2 regions of the Alishewanella sp. WH16-1 genome follow, and region 1 is predicted to be linked to the other one. Evidence: predicted binding sites of a transcription regulator. Region 1 holds the regulator's gene; the other holds the start of a gene.

Region 1 (12,172 bases):
GACTGTTTCAGGTACACCACTTCCGCCACACTATCAACCAGAATACCGATAACTTGTTTTTCTGCTTCGATAATGACAATCCGGGTATTGTCACTGACTTCGGCTGGCGGTAAGCCAAAACGGGCACGGGTGTCGATAACGGTTACTACGTTACCGCGTAAATTGATGATACCCAGCACATAATCAGGTGAGCCAGGTACCGGGGCAATTTCGGTATAGCGCAGTACTTCCTGAACCTGCATCACGTTGATGCCGTAGGTCTCTTCCTGCAAGCGAAAAGTCACCCACTGTAATACCAGATCAGCGGCCTGATTTTTATCAGCCTGGCCAGAAAACTTATTGCTCATCTACAGCTCCTTATTGGTTTGCGGGTTCAGGCGTTGACATCCAGCCCCTGGTTCAACAACTTAACCAGCTCATCGACATCAACCAACACACATTTCTGTTCTTTAATCAGGCCAGCCATCCAGGGGCGTTTCCCTTCCTGCTCGCGCCATTTTATCTGCTCCGGCTCCAGATTAATGGTATCAATCAGCAGCTCACAGCACAGGCCCCAATCACTGGTGCCAAGCATAATAACATATTGATAGTTTAGCTCTGTTGCCAGTGTAGCAGTATATTTTTCTGGCATCACCCAGCGTGCCGTATCGACCAACTGAATTTTTTGTGCCCGGTGTAACATAATGCCTTTGAACCAATCTGCTTTACCAGGCCAATTATTAATTGGGCCCAGTTCATGAATACCACCAAGCTCTGTCAGCGGTACGGCAATTCTGAGGCCAGCGACACTGAAGAATAGCGCCTGAAAACTACCTTTCCGGTAAGCCTTTTCTACTTTTAGCTGCGGCGGAGGCGTTACCGCCAACCGCTCGGCGATCGGGATAGCCCGCTCGCGGAGTACCGGTGCTGCGACAGGCGCAGCGGTTTCTGTAACAACAGGTGCCACCGTAGCTTTAGCCACAGGCTGCACAACCTGGGTCTGTACCGGCGCTGCCACTACCTTTTCAACAGGCGCGGCAACGGGCGTGGCCTGCGCCAGTAAGCGATTTAACTCGGCTTTCTTCGTCTCAGCTAAGGCCGTTTCCTGTGAAGCCAGCGGCTCGTCTTCCGTTAGCAACGCAGACAAGTAATGCTGGATAACTTTTTGACTGGCAATTAAGTGGCTCATATTAAGCCTCCGGACCTAATTGCAACAAATAGGTCAGTAGCGTGTTATAAGCAAAAACCCCGCGTGATGTGCCAGCAAAGACGTTTGGCGGGGTTTGCGCCAAGGAAGCATCACGAAATTTGGTGTCTACCGGTACCACTGCCGACCAAACCCGATCCTGATACTTTGCTTTCAGCTCTTTGTAGGCTTCCAGCGAGGCTTTGGTCCTTTTGTCATACATAGTAGGAATAATGGTAAAAGCCAACTCTTGTTGCGCATTACGCATTAACGCCATGGTAGCAATCATCCGCTCCAGACCTTTCAGGGCAAGAAACTCGGTTTGTACCGGGATCAACACCCGATCACAGGCCGCCAGTGCATTCACCATCAGCACTCCCATCACCGGCGGACAATCAACCAGCACATAATCATAATCCCGGGAAATCAGTTTTAAGGCTTTCTTCAAAATCAAGCCCATACCTCCTTTGTTACCCATAGATCGATCTAAGGTCGCAAGTGACATTGAGGCAGGCAAAATATCAAGCCGCTCCGCGGTACTCGGACAAAGCGACTGTAAGATCTCTTCGCGGGTAATGGTTTTACCACGGGTAAAAATATCGTAGACGCTGACTTCTAACTCTTCAGCATCAATGCCGAAGTAATAAGTCAGCGATGCATGAGGATCCATGTCTACCAGTAACACGCGATGCCCGCGCTCTGCCAGTAAACCACCAAGGGTCACAGTGGTGGTCGTTTTACCCACGCCACCTTTTTGATTCGCAATTGTCCAAATAACCACGTCTAAGGATCCTGTTGTTCGGGCAGCGCATCCGGATTGTCACGCCGGGTGGTAATTCTGATACCGCCACCGGGCAGCGCAATCACTCTGATACTGCCCTCTTCTTCAGCCATTGTTGATTGCGCAGTCGATTCCGCCGCAGCGGCATTTTCACCATTGGATGCCGCGACCGGGCGATGGCCAAAGCGTGAAATCGCAATTTCAACTTTACGGTTCGCCGCTCTGCCGGCAGCGGTACTATTATCTGCTGCTGGCGCATACTGTCCATAACCTTCGATCGCCATCCGGTGTGACGGTGTACCCAGGCTCTCCAGCAACCGAACCACTGAGGTAGCACGCGCTACCGACAATTCCCAGTTCGACGAAAATAATTCATTAGCAATAGGGATATTATCAGTGTAGCCGCGAATGCGTAAAAAATTATTGATTGGGTTAATAATTTTACTAATTTCCTGTAACACGACCCGCGCCGAACTATTGGTATTGGCGCTACCGGATGGAAAAAGTAAACCGCTGTTCAGTTCAATAATCAACCAGTCCTGCTCCTCCCGCACCCTTGCCAATCCTTGTTCGACTAATTGACTTAATGACTGTGTTAATTCTTGCTCCAGCGATTCCAGCGGACTACCCAGAAACTGTTGATCTAATTGCGCCAGGCGGGTCGCATCAGCAACTAATTCCGGACCTTTAGCCGTATCGATAGAGGAGCCATATTTTGGCAGTTCGCTTTGCGGTGTATTTTGCGTAAGCAGGGCTGGCCCGGTGACGCCGGTTTCACTTTGTTTTGGTTTTTCAAACACCCGGGTCAGGGATTCGGTCAGCACGCTGAACTCCTCATTTTTGACCAGAGATAGGGCATACAGCACGACAAAGAGCGCGAACATTAACGTCATATAGTCGGCGTAAGACACCAGCCAGCGGTCCAGATCTTCGCGTTCGCCCTTATGATGCAGTTTACGCTGGCGGTACATCAGCTACCCCGGCAGATAAGTAGCCAGTTTTGGCTCAATCGACTTTGGATTCTGACCTTGTGCAATCGAGACCAGCCCTTCAATAATCAACTCGTGGTACAGGCTTTGTTGATGAATCAGGTTCTTCAGCTTATTACCAACCGGAATAAACACCAGGTTAGCAAACCCCACGCCATAGATAGTGGCCACAAAAGCCGTGGCAATACCGGCGCCTAACAAGGTCGGATCGTTAATATTCGCCATCGCCTGGATCAAGCCCAATACTGCACCGATAATACCTATGGTTGGGCTGTACCCGCCCATAGCTTCAAAAATACGGGCGCCACGCAACAAGCGCTCACGCTCCAGACTTAACTGAGCGTCCAAAGTCGCTTGCAGTTGCGCTGCATCGGCACCATCGACCAACAGATTTAAGCCTCGGTGTAAAAAGGGATCAGACTCCTGTAAAGCAGCTTCTTCCAGCGATAAAAAACCATTGCTGCGCGCGGCCATCCCCCAGTCAACAATACGGCTAATAGTGCGCTTGACTGGTAAGCGGGAAGATTGAAAGACCCAGGGTAATAAACTCACCCCGAGCCGGAACTGACTAAAAGGCGTTTGTAACATCACAGCGCCAAGGGTACCGCCAAGCACAATAATAAAAGCCGGAAAATGCAATAAGGTGCTGAGGCTGCCGCCCTCCAGCATAAAACCACCAGCGATCGCAATTAAAGCCAGTACCAGACCGGTTAATGCCAGTTTATCCATGCTTAAGCTCCGTCAATAATCTGGAGGCGACATCTTCCAAACTGACCTCTACATCCATTAATCCTGCTGCGGCGATAGCTTGTGGCATACCATATACGACGCAGCTGGCTTCGTCTTGCGCCCAAATTGCTGAGCCTTGCTGCTTTAATAACCGCGCGCCTTCCCGACCGTCAGCGCCCATCCCGGTCAATACGACTGCCAGTACCTTGTCGTGAAACACCTTTGCCGCTGTGGCAAAGGTAATATCAACACTGGGTTTAAAGGTAATGCGTGGCGAGTCATCTTCTTTAATGCGCAGCCGGGCCTGACTTTCACTGCCATCAACCAGCATTTGCTTACCACCAGGTGCCAGATAGGCGACACCGGGCTTTAATACATCGTTATCTTCGGCTTCTTTAATCGTGATCTTGGCCAGGCTGTTCAGGCGCTGCGCAAAAGCGCCGGTAAAGGCGGCTGGCATATGTTGGATCAAGATGATTGGCAGTGGAAAGTCTGCCGGCAAGGCAGTAAGAATGCGCTGCAGTGCCACAGGGCCACCGGTTGAGGTCCCAATCGCCACCAACTTATAGTCTTTGCCACTGGCAGCAAAGTGAGTGCGCGGTGTTAAGGCCGGGCGTTCGAAGCGGCCAACGCGCTCGGTGTCGGTAGCATGTCTAAGCTCTGGCCGCTGCGACTCTAAAGGCCGCCGGGCCAGCGTCGAACTGGCTGAGCGAGCCAATACCGAACTACTAAAAGTACTACGTCCCAACGGCCGACGCCTGGCGACAGCCCTAACCCGCTCCCGCAGCACATCCCCGGCTTCCTGCTTGTCACGGGCGATGTCTTCGAATTTCTTTGGTAAAAAATCAACCGCCCCGGCTTCCAGTGCGTCGAGTGTCGCTTTGGCGCCCTCATGCGTCAACGAAGAGAACATCAGGATCGGGATACGCTGGACTTTCAGAATTTCCCGCACCGCCGAGATACCGTCCAACACCGGCATTTCGATATCCATGGTAATCACATCAGGTTTCAGCGCTAAGGCTTTGTCGACGGCCTCCCGGCCATTAACTGCACTGTCGATGACCTCCAGTTCCGGATCCGCTGACAAGATTTCTTGTAATCGTCTGCGGAAAAAGCTGGAGTCATCAACAATTAATACCCGAATGGCCATAAAATCCCTATTTACCCATGGAGTCGGTTGAATTGTTCAAATTTTATTTTTGACTTTTTCGCGTAATGCTTTAACAAATTCGGTACATCAAGGATCAGTGCGATACCACCGTCTGAGGTGATGGTCGCCCCGGCCATACCCGGTGTGCCTTGTAACAGTGCGTCCAGCGCTTTGATCACCACCTCTTCCTGACCAATTAACTGATCAACGACGAAACCCACTTGTTGCTGACCGATTTGCACTATCACCACATGACCTTGCGCCCGGCGCAGCTTTTTATCCGAGTTTTTCACCAGCCAATGCTCAAGATAAAACAGCGGAATAGCTTTGTTGCGCACGACAATAGTTAACTGACCATCGACAATATTGGTTTTCGCCAGATCCAGATGGAAAATTTCATTCACGCCCGCTAGCGGCAACGCAAAGGTTTGTTTGCCAACAATCACCATCAGCGTGGGTAAGATCGCTAAAGTAAGCGGAACTTTAATTTCCAGCAGTGTGCCTTCGCCAAGTTTGGAGTGGATGTGTACAGTGCCGTTAAGCTGGGTAATTTTGGTTTTCACTACATCCATACCAACGCCACGACCTGAGATATCAGAGATTTGCTCTTTGGTGGAAAAACCAGGCGCAAAAATCAGATTAAAGGCATCGGTATCTGACATCCGGGCGGCGGTATCGGTATCGATAACCCCACGCTTGATCGCCAGTTTTTTTAATTTCTCCGGATCCATACCGGCGCCATCGTCCTGAATGGTTAGCAGGATATGATCGCCCGCTTGCTGTGCTGCTAATTTCACGATCCCGGTGCGCGGCTTGCCGGCGGCCTGACGGATATCCGGCAACTCAATGCCGTGATCGACCGAATTTCGCACCAAATGCACCAGCGGATCGGCTAAGGCTTCGACCAGGTTTTTATCCAGATCGGTTTCTTCACCTTCCAGAATAAGTTCAATATCCTTTTTCAGTGAGCGCGCTAAATCCCGCACCACCCTGGGGAAACGGCCAAAGACTTTTTTGATGGGCTGCATCCGGGTTTTCATGACGGCGCCCTGAATATCGGCGGTCACAACATCCAAATTAGCAATCGCCTTACTCATTTCTTCACTTTGCGCTGAACTGGACAGGCTTACCAAACGATTACGCACCAGCACCAATTCACCAACCATATTCATAATTTGGTCAAGGCGTTTGGTATCAACCCGTACTGTGGTTTCCGCGGCAACTGCGCCTTTATCTGCCGCAGCACCTGCTGCCGGCGCGACCGGTGCTTCTGCTGCTTTTGCAGGTACTGCAGCAGGAGCGGCTACTGGCTCCGGAGTGGGCTGGCGCTCTACTTCGGCTTTCGGCGCGGCGTCTACCGGGGCTTTACCTTTGCCATGCAGCTGATCCAGCAGCGCTTCAAATTCATCGTCGGTAATTTCATCGTCTTTTTTCGCTGCCGCCACCGGTGTTGCTGTCGGTGCTGGTGACGCGGGGCTCGCTTTTACTTCAGGCTGGAAACTACCTTTACCATGTAACTGATCCAGTAAGGCTTCAAACTCATCATCGGTAATATCATCACCAGACGCTGACGATGCCGACGGTGTTGAAGGCACAGCTGCAGCTGCTGTTGACCGGCCAGGTGCACCTGCACCATGTAACTCGTCGAGCATCCGCTCAAACTCATCCTCGGTCATGCTATCGAGATCATCGTCACCGGACGCCGCTACAGCAGGGGCGCTTGGGGTAACTGGTGCTTCAACTTTCGGGCTGACGGCTGCAGGTGCAGCGTTTGGTGCGGCTTCGCCTGGTCGTTCGGGTTCAGAGTAAAAATGCAGTGCATCCAGTAGGGCTGGATCGGCTGGTGTCAGTGGTTGCCGCGCTTTGACTTCTGCAAACATCGCATTGACAGCGTCTAACGCTTGCAAGATCACGTCCATCAGTTCCGGGGTAACCTGACGCTTACCGGTGCGCAGAATATCAAACACATTTTCTGCACCGTGGCAGGCATCGACCAGCTCACCTAATGACAGAAATCCAGCGCCACCTTTTACGGTATGGAAACCGCGAAAAATCGCATTTAACAAAGCGGTATCTTGTGGATTATTTTCCAGCTCAACCAGCTGTTCCTGTAACAGTTCAAGTATTTCGCCCGCTTCGACCAGAAAGTCCTGGAGGATGTCTTCATCCATATCAAAACTCATCAGTAAGCACCTCCGTTAAAAACCTAAGCTGGATAACAGGTCATCCACATCGTCCTGGCCGTTAACCACGTCGTCCCGATCCTCTTTATCGATGATCGGTCCCTCAGCTTCACCCGCCAGAACTTTTTTCTTCGCTGGTTTTTGTTCCAGAAATTGGGTGTTACTTTTACCAAAAGCCGTTAACAAGCCGATTAAACTTTCTTCAACTTCCCTGACCAGCTCAATGACCCGGCGTAAAATCTGCCCGGTCAAATCCTGATAATCCTGCGCCATCAACACGTCAGTGAGTAACTGATTTAACAAGGTTGACTGATCGACGGTCTGTTTTAAAAAGCCATCCATGCCATGGCACAGTGTTTTGAATTCACCCAGTTGTAATTGCCGTGTCATCAGCTTCTGCCATTGCGGCATAATACGATTAAGCTGTTGGTTTAATTCGTCGGCAATCGGCAGGCAGGACTCTACCGCATCCATAGTACGGTTGGCGGCCTGTTCTGTCATATCAATAACATGGTTCAGACGCTTTTTCGCGTCTGGAATATCCTCTTCGAGAATATTACTAAGGGAGGGATCAATCTGAAAATTTTTAAGGGAGTCATGCAGTTGGCGGGTAAGTTTCCCCACTTCTGCGAACAGCTCTGATGAACCTGGCATACCCAGTTGCTGCACCAGTTGGTTCGCAATGTCCTGCTCACCCATTTCCAGTAATTGGACTAATTCCTTAGCCTGTTCAAGTGTAATCAGCGGGGCCGTAGCAGCAGGCATGGTGTGACTCCTCGGTTAAATACGGCTTAACCTATCCGCTCGAATACCTTCGCCAACTTTTCCTGTAAGGTTGCAGCAGTAAAAGGTTTGACGATATAGCCATTTACGCCAGCCTGCGCGGCGGCGATGATTTGTTCTTTTTTGGCTTCGGCTGTGACCATCAGTACCGGGATATGCTTCAATTTGGCATCTGCGCGAATGGCGCGCAGTAAATCAATGCCTTGCATGCCTGGCATATTCCAGTCCGTTACCACGAAATCAAAGTCACCACCTTGCAGCATCGGTAAGGCAGTGCTGCCGTCATCTGCTTCAGATATGTTGGTAAAGCCCAAATCGCGCAGCAGGTTTTTGATAATACGTCTCATGGTTGAAAAATCATCCACCACGAGAATTTTCATGTTCTTATCCAAAGTCCCCTCCGAAGAGAAAGTCGTCCTGCAAAGCAGGAAACATTACAACCAAGCCTGCATTCGGGCTTTTAACCGCACCAATGCCTGACTATGAATCTGACTGACCCGTGACTCGCTGACATCCAGCACCGCCCCGATCTCTTTTAAGTTTAGTTCGTCATTATAATACAACGACAATACTAACGCTTCCCGCTCCGGTAAACTACTGATATGTTTTACTAAGGCTGAATTAAAGGCTTCATTAGCCTGTTCTTGATACAGTTGATCATGTTCAACATCATCCGCCGTAACCAGCACATCTTCAGATATTCCCAAGTCTTCAATACCAATAATCCGACCAGAGCTTACATCACTAAGCATATGATGATATTCATCTAAAGAGATAGCAAGTTTTTCTGCAACTTCAAAGTCCCTAACATCGCGACCTAACTGCGCTTCCAGTTCGGCGATGGTATCGGCAATCAGGCGGGCATTACGGTGCACCGAGCGTGGCGTCCAGTCGCCACGGCGGATATCATCAAGCATCGCGCCGCGGATCCGAATGCCGGCGAAGGTTTCAAAACTGGCGCCTTTAGAACCATCGAAGTTTTTCGCAGCTTCTAACAGGCCGATCATGCCGGCTTGGATCAGATCATCAGCTTGAACACTGGCCGGTAAACGCGCCAGTAAGTGGTAGGCTATACGCTTAACCAAAGGGGCATGGCGTTCCACCATTTGTTGCATCTGGTCCACACCACCATAAGCGGCTAACTTACTGTTCACAGAACCCCCTACTCAGATTGCGGCTGCACCAGTTGTTCCAGAAAGAATTCCAAGTGACCGGATGCCGTATCAGGCAAGGGCCATTTCACGGCTTTTAATGCTAAGGCTTTTACGGCCATACTGGCAGCTGTGGTCGGATAGGCGTCAATAAAGGCTTTTTGTTTGCGCGCCGCCCGCCGTACGTTTTCGTCCTGCGGTACTGTTGCAACCAACTCCAGACTGACATCAAGAAATCTGTCGGTAACACGAGTCAGTTTAGCAAATAATTCCTGCCCTTCTTTGATGCTTCGCACCATATTGGCAACAATTTTAAATTTTTCTACCCCATGATCACGGCTGAGAATTTTCATCAGGGCATAGGCATCGGTAATCGAAGAGGGTTCATCACAGACTACCACCAGCACATCCTGTGACGCCCGCGAGAAACTCAGTACCATATCCGAGATACCAGCCGCGGTATCCACCAGTAACACGTCAACCGGGGTCTGCAACTCACTAAACGCCCGGATCAGGCTGGCATGCTCGACCGGCGATAATTCGGTCATGTCCTGATTGCCGGACGTCGCTGGGATAATTTGAATGCCAAAAGGCCCGGTGACCAAAATATCGTCTAGGGTGGCAGTACCTGCCAGCACATGAGACAAGTTTTTTTCAACTCTAAGACCAAGCATCACATCACAATTCGCTAGTCCTAAATCCGCGTCCAGGACTAACACTCTCTTACCGAGCTGTGCCAACGCCATAGCAAGGTTCAGGGTGATGTTGGTTTTACCTACCCCACCTTTGCCACCGGTAATCGATATGACTTTGCTTTTTTGTTTATTCATGCGTCTGAGACCACTGGCCTGATCATCTGCTGCTAATTTATTAGGCATACACTGCATCTGCTTGAGACATCTCATTCTGGTACCACTGATGTGATGGTGCACAATGTTGTAATCGTAATTGTTCGGCCTGTGCCACCAGCTCTGCTGCGTCTGCCACTTTTAAGTCTTCAGGTACCCGCTGCCCGTCGGTCAGATAACTAATAGGCAACGCCTGTTGCAACGCCACGTTAATGGCTTCACCCAGACTTAAACATTCATCGAGCTTGGTAAAGATACAACCTGACAGCGCTATGCGCTTGAATTGTTGCATACTTTCCTGCATCACTTTTGCCTGTGCTGTTGCAGACAATACCAGATAACTACGGATTTTGACACGAGAGTTATGCACCAGTGATGCCAGCTGTTCAGCCAGACGCAGATCCCGTTGGCTCATGCCGGCGGTGTCAATCAGAATCAGTTTACGTTGTTGCAGTTGATTCAACAAGATTGAGAGTTCCTCACTGTCTTTTGCTTGCTTAACCGGACAACCAATAATCCGGCCGAAGGTTGCCAGCTGCTCGAAAGCACCAATGCGGAAACAATCGGTGGTGATCAATGCGACTTGATCGGCGCCATGCCGTTTGGCAAAGCCCGCGGCCAGTTTTGCTACTGTGGTCGTTTTGCCAACGCCCGTCGGCCCAACCAACGCGACCACACCGCCACGGCGTAAAATGTCATCATTAGTCGTCGTTAACTGCCCGGCAAGTAATTCCAACGCAGTTTGCCAGGCATCTTTAACATTTAAATCTTCTGGCATAAAGCACGCAAGTTGATCAGCCACCTGCTCCGACAACCCCAGTTGTTGCAGATTTTCGATCACTAATGCCCTTACCGGCTCGCGTCGTGCCAGATCCTGCCACATTAATCCAGAAACCTGATGCTGTAACAATTGGCGCATTGAAAACATTTCCGCCTGCATTTGCGCAAACTGTTGTTGCATCAGCTCGGCTTGCTGTTGTTGTAATTTGCTTAACTCCTGCCATTGCGGCGAACTCATCGCCTGAGCGGCAGAATTTTGACGTTCAAACTGTGGCGCCCGGTTCACGGCAGCGGCTGGTGCCTGGCCAGTAGATGGATCTGCAGCAACGGCTGGCTTAGCATTAGCCGATGCCAGTTCACGACTCTGTTGCTTTAGCATCTGCCGGGCTAACAAGGCCCGTAGCGAATCGGCCGGCTCTGCTTCGGCCTGATCATCAATCCGGATATTGACTTTTGGCTCGGCGCGCTTGGTCAGCGGCGTAATATCTTCCACCCGCGCGTTTGCGCCTGGCTTGCTGCTGGTGGCAGGTTCGGCATCAATAGCGGCAACAATTTCTACCCCTTCAGCGACCTTTTTATTTGACAGGATAATCGCATCAGGTCCGAGAAACTCTTTGACTTCAGCCAGGGCGCTGCGCATATCTTTGGCAACAAAGCGTTTGATTTTCATGAGTTACTCCTAGTTCGACTGACCGATAACGCTAACAATGCGGATTTGCTTATCATCCGGAATCTCCTGATACGACAGCACCCGTAATCCTGGAATAGTGTATTTCACGAATCGTGCCATCACTGAGCGTAAAATTCCTGACGTCAACATTACCGCACTTTCGCCAGTCAGCTCTTGATTCTGATGCGCTTCTTGTAACGACTGTTGGATGCGATCGGCTAATCCCGGTTCAATGCCGGCGCCGTCGTTACCGGCTGCCTGCATGGATTGATGCAGCATTTGTTCAAGTTCTGGTGCAAAGGTAATAACCGGAATTTCCTGTTTGCTACCCACCACTTCCTGCACGATCAGCCGACGCAGCGCAATACGGCAGGCCGCGGTTAACACGTCAATATCCTGACTCTTAGCACCATACTCCACCAGTGTTTGCACGATAGTACGCATATCACGGATCGGCACACCTTCGTGCAGCAAGTTTTGTAGTACTTTGACCACAGCGGTCAGCGGCAGGGTCTCCGGAACCAGACCCTCTACCAGTTTCGGCGAGTGCTTACCGAGCATATCCAGCAGATTTTGTACTTCTTCGTGGCCTAGCAGGCTGGCGGCATTATTGGTCAGAATTTGACTAAGATGAGTGGCAACAACCGTGGCAGCATCAACCACGGTATAACCCAAGGTTTGCGCATGCTCACGCTGATCTTTGCTGATCCAAACGGCATCTAAGCCAAATGCCGGATCTTTAGTGGCGATGCCTTTGACGGTACCAAACACCTGCCCCGGGTTAATCGCCAGCTCGTTATCATGGCGCAGTTCTCCCTCACCGTTCGTCACTCCCATTAACGCCACCCGATAGCTGTTGGGTTCCAGATCCAGGTTATCGCGAATATGTACCGGCGGCACCAGGAAACCTAATTCCTGCGATAGCTTTTTACGTACACCTTTA
Region 2 (12,172 bases), on a different contig from region 1:
ATCCAGCGCTTCCGCTACACTCTGACAGGCCGCCAGCAGCGGGCCAAAAGCCAGGATTGCCAGTTGCTTACCCTGACGCACTAACCGGGCTTTGCCGATAGCTAATAGCTCCATTTGCTCGCTAGCTGTGACGCCAGTACCACTGCCGCGCGGGTAGCGCACAGCAGCAGGCCCCGGATACTGATAGCCGGTATATAGCATCTGGCGGCATTCGTTTTCGTCGGATGGCACCATCACCACCAGATTCGGAATACAGCGCATAAAACTGATATCAAAGGCACCCTGGTGGGTTGGACCGTCGGCACCCACGATACCGGCACGGTCAATCGCAAACAGCACATCTAAGTTTTGCAGGGCCACATCATGGATGAGTTGGTCATAGCCGCGTTGTAAAAAACTGGAGTAAATCGCCACCACCGGCTTTAAGCCTTCAATCGCCAGACCAGCAGCCAGAGTGACGGCATGTTGTTCGGCTATCGCGACATCAAAGTAGCGCTTTGGAAAACGTTTGGAGAAGGCCACCAGATCCGAGCCTTCGCGCATCGCCGGCGTAATACCTTGCAGCCGCTCATCCTGCTCTGCCATATCGCAAATCCATTGCCCGAATATATTCGAAAAGCTGGGTTTGCCGGCTTTTTTCTCCGGCTGCTTGTGTTGCGCCGGGTCAAATTTCGAGACCGCATGATAACCAATGGGATCGGCTTCAGCCGGGGCATAACCTTTACCTTTTTTGGTAACGATATGCAGCAGTTGCGGCCCTTTTAATGACCGCATATTACGGATAGTATCCACCAGCCCCAGCACATCATGGCCATCAATAGGGCCGATATAGTTAAATCCCAGCTCTTCAAAGAAGGTGCCTGGCGTGACCATGCCCTTAAAGTGCTCTTCGGCGCGACTAGCCAGCTCGTGTAATGGCGGCACACCACGCAGGATTTTCTTACCGCCTTCGCGCAGGCTGGTGTAAAAACTGCCGGATAAAATCCGGGCGAAATACTGATTCAGGGCGCCAACATTCTCAGAAATAGACATCTCGTTGTCGTTGAGAATTACCAGCATGTCCGGTTTAACTTCACCGGCATGATTCAGCGCTTCAAATGCCATGCCGGCAGTGATGGCACCATCACCAATGACTGCGACTACTTTACGCTGACTTTTCGCTTGCCGGGCAGCAATTGCCATGCCGAGGGCAGCGCTAATGGAAGTACTGGAGTGGCCGACTGACAGCACATCGTACTCACTTTCTTCGCGGTACGGAAACGGATGCAAGCCATCTTTCTGGCGGATGGTATGCATGCGATCGCGGCGGCCAGTCAATATTTTGTGTGGGTAGGCCTGATGGCCTACATCCCAAATCAGCCGGTCGAAGGGCGTATTATAGACATAATGTAAAGCCACGGTGAGTTCGACTGTACCCAGGCCGGAGGCAAAATGGCCACTGCTCTGACTGACCGTTTTTAATAAAAACTGCCGCAGTTCCTGACTTAGCTGTGGTAATTGCTCCTGCGGCAACTGTCTGAGTTGCTCCGGCAGGTTTGCTTTGTCCAACAGCGGATAATCCGTCATATCAATATGCATAGCTTGTCTACCACATGCCTTGGTTAAAACGTTCTGGCGATTATATAGTGGGCAAAGGCCCGTAATTCACTGGTGTCACCCGGCACGGTATCCAGTGCTGCCAGGGCGTCCTGGTACAGTTGCCCGGCTTTTTGCCTGGCACCTTCCAGACCTAACAAGGCCGGATAGGTTGATTTATTCGCTTTTAAATCTGAGCCCTGCGGCTTACCCAGGGTTGCGGTATCGCTCTCAATATCCAGAATATCATCCTGCACCTGAAAGGCCAGACCCAGCGCACTGGCATAGGTTAATAATGCTGCTAACACCTGCGGATCCTGACACGGACTGCAGTAATAGGCCATTTTAACGCTACATTCAATCAGGGCACCGGTTTTCAGGCGATGCATCTGCTCTAACCGGTGTAAATCGATTTGCTGATTGGTCTGAGCCAGATCAATCGCCTGGCCGGCACACATGCCGGCAGCACCGGCTGCTCGGGCTAAGGCGTGCACCATTTTGATCTGGCATGCACTGCTGACCTGCTGATAGGGATGCTGGCTCAGTATCTCGAATGCCAGAGCCTGTAAAGCATCACCGGCCAGAATGGCTGTGGCTTCGTTAAAGGCTTTGTGGCAGGTCGCTTTACCGCGGCGTAAATCGTCATCATCCATCGCCGGTAAATCATCATGAATCAACGAATAGGTATGCAAGGCTTCAATGGCCATCGCCGGGGCATCTAAATCTTCCAGGCGGGCACCCAACAGTTGCCCGGTAACATAGACCAGATAAGGGCGAATGCGTTTGCCACCCAGTAATAAACTGTACGACATCGCTGGTTCCAACACCGCAGTGTCCGGCAGGCCCTGTTGCATTAATTGCTGAAGTTGCTGTTCCAGACGTTGCTGAAACCTTGGTAAACTGGCAGGGATCAAGTTAGTCTCCCGCCTGCGGGGTAAATGCAGTCAGTTGTTCTTGTTGCTGTTGTTGCAACAGGATTTGCACTTTTTGTTCGGCACTTTGTAATTGCAGTTGGCTGTGTTTAACCAGCGCAATACCACGCTCGAATTGGCTCAGCGCTTGCTCCAGTGTCAGCTCACCTTGCTCCAGCTGTTGCACAATTTGCTCCAGCTCCTGCATGGACTGCTCGAACTGTAACGAATCTGCGTTTTTTTTACTCATGCCACTCCCCAAAAACTGTGCGCAACCTTATCGTAGCAGGCTATTATGGTCAATGCTGCGATACTTGGAAACGACTAAATTGGTATTTTCTGACGATTTATTGCTTAATGTTCGTTAACATAGGTCGATAACTGTACGTTGCCTAAGATAATATAAGCAAATAGCAACCTGTTGCAGCCCACAAGGTGTCTGACGATTAAGGAGTGAGAAGTGGATTTAGCGACGCTAATCGGAATGGTAGGAGCCATCGGTTTTATCGTGATGGCGATGATTATCGGCAGTGCCGGCGATCCCGGAATGTTTGGCGACCTGGTTTCAGTACTGATTGTGCTTGGTGGTTCGGTTTTTGTGGTGCTGTCGAAGTTTACATTAGCTGGATTCCTGGGTGCAGGTAAGGCGGCAGCTAAAGCCTTTATGTTTAAAATTGAGGCGCCGGAAGAACTGATTGAAAAAGCGGTGCAGCTGGGCGACTCGGCCCGCAAAGGCGGTTTTTTGGCTTTGGAAGAGGCGGATATTCCTAATGCCTTTATGCAAAAAGGCATCAATATGCTGGTCGATGGCCATGATGCCGATGTGGTACGCGCCACTTTGCAAAAAGATATATCCTTAACCGAAAAACGTCACGAAAGTGCTATCGCGATATTTAAAAGTTTAGGTGATGTGGCGCCGGCAATGGGGATGATCGGCACCCTGATCGGTCTGGTTGCGATGTTATCCAATATGGACGACCCCAAAGCAATAGGCCCGGCGATGGCGGTAGCCCTGTTAACCACCCTGTATGGTGCCTTTATTGCTAACGTCATTGCGATTCCGATTGCGGACAAATTAGCCATCCGTAACCAGCAGGAAAAACTGAATAATATGTTGATTCTGGATGCAGTATTAGGCATTCAGGATGGCCAGAACCCGAAAGTGATCGAGGGTATTTTGCGTAATTATCTGGCGCAGGGTAAACGCGAAGTTGCCGGAGAAGCCGCATGAGTGACATGCCAGAAGAATGCAAATGTCCACCACCGGGGGCACCTGCCTATCTGGCAACTTTTGCCGATCTGATGTCGCTGTTGATGTGCTTTTTTGTGTTGTTGCTGGCGTTTTCTGAGATGGACGTACTGAAATTTAAGCAGATTGCCGGCTCGATGAAGTTTGCCTTTGGCGTACAGAATAAAATTGAAGTGGACGATATTCCAAAAGGCACCAGTGTGATTGCCATGGAATTCCGGCCGGGGCGACCCGATCCGACGCCAATTGAAACCATCCAGCAACAAACCATGGAAATGACACAACAGGTGATCGAGTTTCAGGCCGGTGAGGAAGACTCCGCCGGTGGTCGGCAAGAACAACGCGAAGATCAAACCGGTGGTCAGTCAGCGTTAAATGCCGAGGAGCAGGAAGTCGCCGAAGCGCTGGCAGAGGCGGCGCAGGAAAGAGTCAATGAGACGGTTAAAAAGCTGGCGGAAGAGTTAGAGCAACAAATTGTTGATGGTGCTATCGAGTTAGAATCGCTGGGACAACAGATTATTATCCGTATTCGCGAGAACGGCGCTTTCCCGTCAGGCTCGTCGTTCTTACAGCCGCGGTTTCGGCCGATTGTGCAACAGATTGGCCGGATGTTGGTCGATATTCCGGGGGAGATTACTGTCAGCGGTCATACCGATGATTTTCAGGTGGCTGATGAGCTGCATTTAAATAACTGGGATCTGTCGGCGAAGCGGGCAGTATCGGTTGCATCTGAACTGGTTAGGGCACCTGGTTTTGATCGTAATCGTTTGATGGTAGTGGGGCATGCTGATACCCGGCCACTGGTCCCCAATGACAGCGAATTGAACCGGCGGCGTAATCGCCGTGTAGAAATTGCGATTATGCAAGGCAAACCCAAAGAGTCGGAACCCGTCAGTTTGGAGCCAATCAGTAATCCCGGCTAAACATGTTCTGTTACGGCAGACCGCGAGTTAGCGGTTTGCCGGCTTTTCCGCTATAATGCGCGCCTTTTTTGCTACTGACTGTCAATCATGCTTGAATTTATCATCAAACTGCATCCGGAAATCTCGATCAAAAGTAAGTCTGTCCGCAAACGCCAAACCTTACTGCTGGAACGGAATCTGAAAACGATCCTCAAACAGTTGGATGAGCAGGTTGAGGTATTAAATAACTTTGATCACCTGACAGTGCGTAGCAGCAGGGTTGAACCTGAACTGCGCAGCCAAATGATAGAGCGTTTAAGCTGTATTCCCGGCATTGTCAGTTTCTCACAAATGCAAACCCGCAGTTTTTCCGATCTGCATGACATGTTTGAGCAGGTTACCGCTGTCTATGAGCCGCAACTGGCCGGCAAAAGTTTTTGTATCCGGGTGCGGCGGCAGGGCAGTCACAGTTTTAGCTCGCTGGAGGCGGAGCGTTATATTGGTGGCGGGCTGAATCAGCGCGTGGCCAGTGCCCGCGTGCAGTTAAAAAAGCCGGATCTGACCATCAAGCTCGAAATTAAGCAGGATAAATTTCTGCTGGTCACCGAGAGCTTTGCTGGTATGGGCGGCTTTCCGCTGCCATCACAGTCTGACGTGCTATCACTGATCTCCGGTGGTTATGATTCGGCGGTTGCCAGCTATCTGATGATCCGCAAGGGGTTACGTACCCACTACCTGTTTTTTAACCTGGGTGGTGCGGCGCATGAAGCCGGGGTGCGGGAAATGGCCTTCTATCTGTGGCAAAAATACAGCCTGTCGCACCGGGTAAAATTTGTCAGTGTTGATTTCGCGCCTGTGGTGACGGAGATTCTGGAGAAAGTCGAATCTGGTCTGATGGGCGTAGTGTTAAAACGGATGATGATGCGGGCGGCCAGTCAGGTAGCAGCAGATTTAGGTATCAAAGCACTGGTGACGGGTGAGAGTATTGGCCAGGTTGCCAGTCAGACCATTGCTAATCTGGCGGTAATTGATCGGGTAACCGATACCTTGATCCTGCGGCCACTGATTTATCAGGATAAGCAGGAGATTATCGACCTGGCGAAGCACATTGGCGTGGAAGAGCTGGCCCGCACTATGCCGGAATACTGTGGCGTGATTTCCAAAAGCCCGACGGTGAATGCGGTACTGGCAGAAGTTGAAGCCACCGAAGCCGCCTTTGACAGTACTATTCTGCAGCGTGTCGTTCAGGAGGCTAAGGTGCTGGATATCCGCACCGTAGAATATCAGGCCGAGCAACAGGCCCGTACGGTAGCGGTTGAAGAGGTGCTGCCGGTGGATGCGGTCGTGCTGGATATTCGCGCCCCGGATGAAACCGAGAGCCGACCTTTACAGCTGCACAGTCATCAGGTTTTGGAAATCCCGTTCTTCCGACTGGCAACGCAGTTCCCACAATTGGATCAGAGCAAGCAGTATTACTGCTATTGCGATCGCGGCGTGATGAGCCGTTTGCAAGCGCTACTGCTCCAGGAGCAGGGCTATCAGAATGTGGCAGTTTATCGCCCCTAAGCGGTGCTTGCCAGCGCTTGCCACAACGCCTGATTTGCCGGCACGGCTAAACCATGCCGTGCTGCCGTGTTGACTATGTAGCCAGTGATCGCTGCCAGCTCAGTGCGCCGGCCTACTCTGACGTCCTGTAACATGGATGAGTAATTCGCGGCGGTGGCTGCTATCACTTGCTGCACCTGCTGCAGCGTCTCTGCAAGTGGCAGGTGCATGCCCTCGGCTGCGGCCACCAAACAGACTTCGCTGACTATCGCTTCGAGCTGAGCCTGGAATTCCGCCGCCGCCAAAGCGCCATTGTTAATGCCATGAATAGCGGTAAGGGGATTAATAGCGGCATTGATAGCCAGTTTGCGCCAGAGTGCCGGTTGAATATCTGCGGTGATGGTCAGTGGCCCAAGCGCCGTATTCAGCCAGGGTTCGACCTTGGGCTGGCTGCTCAGGGCAGTGTCATTTAGCGCTGCCAGCACACTGCTACCGGCACCGGTATGCCTGACACCTGTGGCGGTGCGCATTGCTGCCTGACTGGTGCTGAGAAACCATAAACCCTGATTGACAGTAACATGACGTTGTAAAGTTGCCAGATCCGGCATGCCATTATGGCTAATCACGATTTGAGTGCCGGGCTGCAGAAGTGGCTGCAGCTGTTGTAAACACGGTAAAGCGGCATAGGCTTTAACCGGAATAAACAACAGCTCTGCCGGTCGCTGGCAGGCAGCAAAGTTTAAGCTTTGGCCAGGACCTTGTAATGGCTGAAAATCGATCCGAAGCGGGTTTGGCTGACGCAACCACAGATCAACCGCCCAACCAGCCAGTTGGAGTCGGCTAGCTGCCAGTAAGCCGATGGCGCCCTGGCCAACTATGCTGCACTGCGGTTGCGCGGACGCCATAAATGCCAGAGTTTACGGCCAAGATAGAAGGTCAGGACGCCGGCCATATCGGCTACCCAGTCCCAGACGTCACCGTGGCGGCGGGTAAAGTATTCCTGCACCACCTCAATCAGGGCGCCATAAATGCCTAAAAACAGCAGTAACTTCCAGAAAACCGGCCGGAAACCTTTAAAAAACAACCAGCTGAGTACAAGGAAGATCAGAAAATGCGCCAGCTTGTCGAGGTTAGCAACACCGACGCCAATGCGATGACCACTAAGTTCTGCCAGAAAACCGAAGGTCGATAACAGTAAGACAAACCAGCACAGTACACGATAAAAAGCTTGGGGCACGATACAACCTCCGCGAAAGTCGCTCGGATTGTAGCAGTTTTCTGGGTATAATCACCAGCAAACAGCTTATAGGAGAACAAGATGCCGTCCTTTGATATTGTCTCAGAAGTGGATCAGCAAGAAGTGCTGAATGCCGTTGATAACGCCAACCGGGAACTGCAAACCCGCTTTGATTTTCGTGGTATTACCGCCGAGTTTGCGTTGAAGGATAAAATCGTCACGCTAACGGCTGAAGCAGAATTCCAGTTACAACAAATGGTCGAGATTTTCCTGACCAAGGCGGTAAAGCGCGGCATTGATATCCGCTCCTTTAAAGAGGGCAGTGTCAGTTTCTCCGGCAAGACCTGTAGTAAGGCGTTAAATCTGCTGCAAGGTATTGAAACTGAAATGGCGAAAAAGTTGGTAAAGCTGATTAAAGACAGCAAAGCCAAGGTGCAGGCGTCTATTCAGGGCGAGCAAGTCCGGGTGACCGGTAAAAAACGCGATGATTTGCAAGAAGTGATTGCGCTGGTACGCGGCGCCGAGCTGGAACAGGCGTTTCAATTTACTAATTTTCGCGATTAACTAGACTTCCAGATGTCTGTTGACAATCTGGCGCAGAAGCGTAAACTGCCACGGCTTTTATCTTAGGGTAAAAGCCGTTTTGTTTTCAGGTGCTTTGCCAGCCAGGCAAGGTTAAACGGGAATCTGGTGTAACACCAGAGCTGCCCCCGCAACGGTAACTTACTGTGTTTATTTCAGATGCCACTGTCATAAGTCGCTTACTACAGGCGCTCAGATGGGAAGGCGAAATAGACGGTAGCCCTGTGCTACCAGGTAACAAGCCCGGAGACCGGCCTGAAAATTCCCCTAACCTGATTCACAGTGCGGTGGGCACTGTGTGGAGTGACTATGTTTAAATTCAGTTGGGCAAGCTTAATGCTTGCATCGTCTGCTATGGCGGTAGCGACAGAGCCGGTAGAACGGATCAGTGTCTATGCCAGCCATACGCCTATGTCGGAAAGTGAAGTCCTAGCCAGTGTTACGGTGCTGGAGCTAGCAGATATTCAAGCACGGCAGGCCCGCGATCTCCCCGCTTTGTTAGCGCAACTACCGGGCGTTCAACTTTCCCGGGACGGTGGTCGTGGCCAGAATAGTGGCCTTTATTTACGTGGCGGTAACACCGGTCATACGCTGGTGTTGATCGATGGTATTCGCGCCGGGGCGGCTACCAATGGCTATAAAGCGCTGGCACTGGTGCCGCTTGAACTGGTCGAGCGGATTGAGGTAATCCGCGGACCACGCGCCGCCTGGTATGGTGCGGATGCGTTAGCCGGCGTTATCGCTATTACTACCCGGCAAAGTGCCGGTGCTGAGCTTAATGCTAATCTTGGTAGTTATGGCCAGGCGGGGGCTGATTTGAGTACCGGTTGGCAGCAAGACCGGCTGCAACTTAATGCATCTCTGGGCTATAGCCGCGCTGATGGTTTTAACGTACGAGAAGATTTAGATCCGGATCGCGATGGCTATCAGCAGCGTTTTGCTAAGTTTGCGGCCACTTATCAAACATCCTTTGGCACCCTACAGGCGCAAGCCGATATCAATAGTGGTAACACCGAATTTGATACCGGTTGGGGCACTGAAGATCAGAGTGCCGTACTGCAGCGCAGTTACCGTCTGGGGTGGCAGCATGATGGCGCGCGCTGGCAACAGCAGGCGCAGCTGAGCCGTATTTACGATCAGGATACCAGCTATGGCCCGGCTTCGCGCAGCCCTTTTATTACTGAACGGGATGAGTTTAGTTATCAGAGCTCGCTGAGTCTGACTGAGCAGCTACAGTGGCACGGCGGCGTCAATTGGTATGCTGAACAGGTCGACCGTTCTGCTGTGCCGTATCTGGAGCAGAGCCGCATCAACCGGGCATTATTTAGCGGTTTGAACTGGCAACAGGCTGGCTGGCTGCTGGAAGGCTCGGCCAGACGCGATCTAAACCAGCGTTATGGCGGTAATAATACCTGGCAAGTGGCGGCAGGCTATCAGTTTGCTGATGGCTGGCTAGTTCGCGCCAGCCGCGGGGCAGCTTTTAAAGCGCCAACCTTTAATGATCTGTATTATCCGGGTAGTGCCAACCCGGAGTTGGCACCGGAACGGGCCATCGCCGATGAGCTGGCGTTAAGTTACTACACTGATAATGGCAGTGTGCAACTGGCCTGGTTTGCCCGCGATGTCAGCGATCTGATCCAGTTTAACCTGGCGACCTATTTGCCGGAGAATATTAGTCAGGCGCGGATCACCGGTGCCGAGCTGCAGGTGGATGTGACCTTAGCCCAGTTACGGCAACAGTTTGCCTATACCTTTTTGGACACGGAGAATCAGCTCACCAGCGAGCCACTACCGAGACGGCCAAAGCATAACCTCAATTGGCGTTTGGAATACCAATGGCGGCAGCTTAGCACTTACCTAAGTGCCAGTTACCAGAGTGAGAGTTTTCAGGGGCCCTACGCCAGTCGTAGTTATCTTGGTGGTTATACGCTGTGGGGGCTGGGCGCAGCTTATCCGCTGAGTTCAAAACTCACGGTGCGGGCGAATATCGATAACCTGCTGGATAAAAATTATCAAAGCAGCGATGGTTACAACACCGCCGGCCTGACCTTTGGTTTAAACCTGAATTACCGCGCTTTTTAAAGCGGCAAGGCAGGATGTTGGCTAATTTGATAAACGGCGGGCGGCGCAGGCGGCTCGCCGTTTATTTTAACCGCGCTTTAAATTGCTGCCGGAATTGCTGCATCTTAGGCGTAATGATCCAATGGCAATAGCCCTGAGTCGGGTGCTGCCGGTAATAGCCCTGATGATAGGCTTCGGCCGGATAAAACTGACTGGCAGGGCTTAATTCAGTGACGATGCTATCACTAAAAACCTGTGCCCGGCTTAATTCCGCGATAAAGCTTTGCGCTTGCTGCCGCTGTTGCTGATCATGATAAAAAATAACCGAGCGGTACTGGCTGCCAATATCATTACCCTGACGGTTAAGTTGCGTCGGATCATGTAAGGCAAAGAAGATCTGACAAAGCTCTGCAAAACTAATCAGAGCGGGATCAAACCGAACCTGCACCACTTCAGCATGCCCCGTTTGGCCGCTACAGACACTCTGATAATCGGGGTTAGCGGTATGACCGCCCATATAGCCGCTTAATGCTTCGGTTACGCCAGCCGTTTCATTTAACGCGGCTTCCAGGCACCAAAAGCAGCCGGCGCCGAAGGTGGCAAGTTGTTCGGTCATGATGTTCTCCTGATCGTCTGTTGCAGGTTAAACGTAAGCTGCAGCAAGCCAGATTAACATAAGTGAGTAAAGAATGAAGGTTGCAGTAGTAGGGGCAGGGATAGCGGGCTTGGCCTGTGCCAAGCGGCTGACAGAGCTTGGCATGGTGGTGGAGGTGTTTGATAAGGCGCGCGGCCCGGGAGGGCGCATGACCAGTAAGCGCACGACGCATGGGTATCTGGATTTGGGCGCGCAATATTTTACTGCCCGGGAGCCACGTTTTATCAAACAGGTGCAACACTGGCAGCAGCAAGGCGTGGTTGCCCCCTGGTTAGCACCCGTCTGGCAATATCAGCAGGGTAAGTTACAGCCATCTCCAGACTCGCAATACCGGTTTATTGGCGTGCCGGCGATGCACAGCCCAGTAAAACAGCTGGCAATGGGGCTTAACGTACAGTACCAGTGGCAATTGACCAAGCTACAATACGACGCAGCGGGCTGGTGGCTTACTGATAGCCAGGCGCGGCAACTTGGCCCGTTTTCAGCGGTGGTGTTAAGTATTCCTCCGGCCCAGGCGGCGGCTATGCTGCCAGCAGAGCTGGCGGCATCCTTGCCGACTGCCAGCCTGATCCCCTGCTGGGCGGTGAATATTGAACTGGTGGCACCAAGTGGCGTGCCGGCCGGCGGCATCTTTGTTAAAGATCCAGCCTTGCCGGTGAGTTGGCTGAGCCGGCAAAACAGCAAGCCAGGGCGCATGCACAGTGAAAGCTGGTTAGTGCATTTTACGCCGGCATTTAGTCAGCAGCATCTGGAGCAAGACGATAGCTTCTGGCAGCAAAGCGCTGTGACCTGTCTAGCCCAGATTTTATCAGCTGATATCAGCAGCAAATCGATACTTTGCCATCGCTGGCGCTACGCACAAATTAATCCCGCCAGTCAGGCCACAGCAACACAGGCATTAAGCCAGGGCTTATGGCTGGCTGGTGACTGGACTAAAGGTGGCCGGGTAGAGAATGCCTGGTTAAGTGGTATCGACATTGCGGAGCAACTTACCTATGGCTGAACATTGGTTAATCATTGGTGCCGCCGGCGGCATCGCGCAGGGCTTAATTCAACAATTACTGGCTGAGGGACACCGGGTCTCAGCAATCAGTCGGCAGGCCGCGCCTGCGCCACAGCCGCAACTTAGCTGGTATCAGTCAGCCACACCTGCCGATAATGGCGCTGAGGTGTCACCGGAACTAACCGCGGTGTTGCAGCAGGTGTTTAGTCAGGGCGTGACGGCCGTAGTGCTCTGTCAGGGCTGGTTGCATGGTGCCGGTATGCTGCCGGAAAAAAGCCTGAAGCAGCTAACCCGGCAAAGCTTGCAGCAAAGCCTGGAAGTGAACTTATTTAGCGTGGCATTTTATCTGCAAGCGCTACTGCCTTGGCTGCAGAAACAGCCTGGTATTAAAGTGGCGGTGCTGAGTGCTAAAGTGGGCAGTATCAGTGATAACCGCCTCGGTGGCTGGTACA

What was found. The regulator FliA, encoded in region 1, starts transcription of late flagellar genes. The targets are predictions, from matches to a motif close to CTAAAGNTNNNNNNNNNNNNGCCGATA.
Region 2: the regulator FliA is predicted to act here: its motif matches at 2,840-2,866, upstream of pomA (flagellar motor protein PomA).

What each region holds. Positions count from the first base shown of each region.
Region 1 covers NZ_LCWL01000009.1:27,096-39,267, forward strand. Annotated here, with positions in the region: gene AAY72_RS01100 (chemotaxis protein CheW) at 1-347, opposite strand, end outside; gene AAY72_RS01105 (chemotaxis protein CheW) at 374-1,168, opposite strand; gene AAY72_RS01110 (ParA family protein) at 1,170-1,946, opposite strand; gene AAY72_RS01115 (flagellar motor protein MotB) at 1,949-2,917, opposite strand; gene AAY72_RS01120 (flagellar motor protein) at 2,921-3,664, opposite strand; gene AAY72_RS01125 (chemotaxis response regulator protein-glutamate methylesterase) at 3,657-4,814, opposite strand; gene AAY72_RS01130 (chemotaxis protein CheA) at 4,826-6,997, opposite strand; gene AAY72_RS01135 (protein phosphatase CheZ) at 7,013-7,762, opposite strand; gene cheY (chemotaxis response regulator CheY) at 7,789-8,172, opposite strand; gene AAY72_RS01145 (RNA polymerase sigma factor FliA) at 8,215-8,895, opposite strand; gene AAY72_RS01150 (MinD/ParA family protein) at 8,943-9,809, opposite strand; gene flhF (flagellar biosynthesis protein FlhF) at 9,802-11,229, opposite strand; gene flhA (flagellar biosynthesis protein FlhA) at 11,239-12,172, opposite strand, start outside.
Region 2 covers NZ_LCWL01000001.1:89,032-101,203, reverse strand. Annotated here, with positions in the region: gene dxs (1-deoxy-D-xylulose-5-phosphate synthase) at 1-1,578, opposite strand, end outside; gene ispA ((2E,6E)-farnesyl diphosphate synthase) at 1,602-2,489, opposite strand; gene xseB (exodeoxyribonuclease VII small subunit) at 2,491-2,736, opposite strand; gene pomA (flagellar motor protein PomA) at 2,947-3,717, shown strand; gene AAY72_RS00475 (flagellar motor protein MotB) at 3,714-4,658, shown strand; gene thiI (tRNA uracil 4-sulfurtransferase ThiI) at 4,746-6,203, shown strand; gene AAY72_RS00465 (ketopantoate reductase family protein) at 6,200-7,087, opposite strand; gene AAY72_RS00460 (VanZ family protein) at 7,057-7,419, opposite strand; gene AAY72_RS00455 (YajQ family cyclic di-GMP-binding protein) at 7,501-7,983, shown strand; cobalamin riboswitch at 8,054-8,275, shown strand; gene AAY72_RS00450 (TonB-dependent receptor domain-containing protein) at 8,311-10,083, shown strand; gene msrA (peptide-methionine (S)-S-oxide reductase MsrA) at 10,145-10,678, opposite strand; gene AAY72_RS00440 (NAD(P)/FAD-dependent oxidoreductase) at 10,752-11,720, shown strand; gene AAY72_RS00435 (SDR family NAD(P)-dependent oxidoreductase) at 11,713-12,172, shown strand, end outside.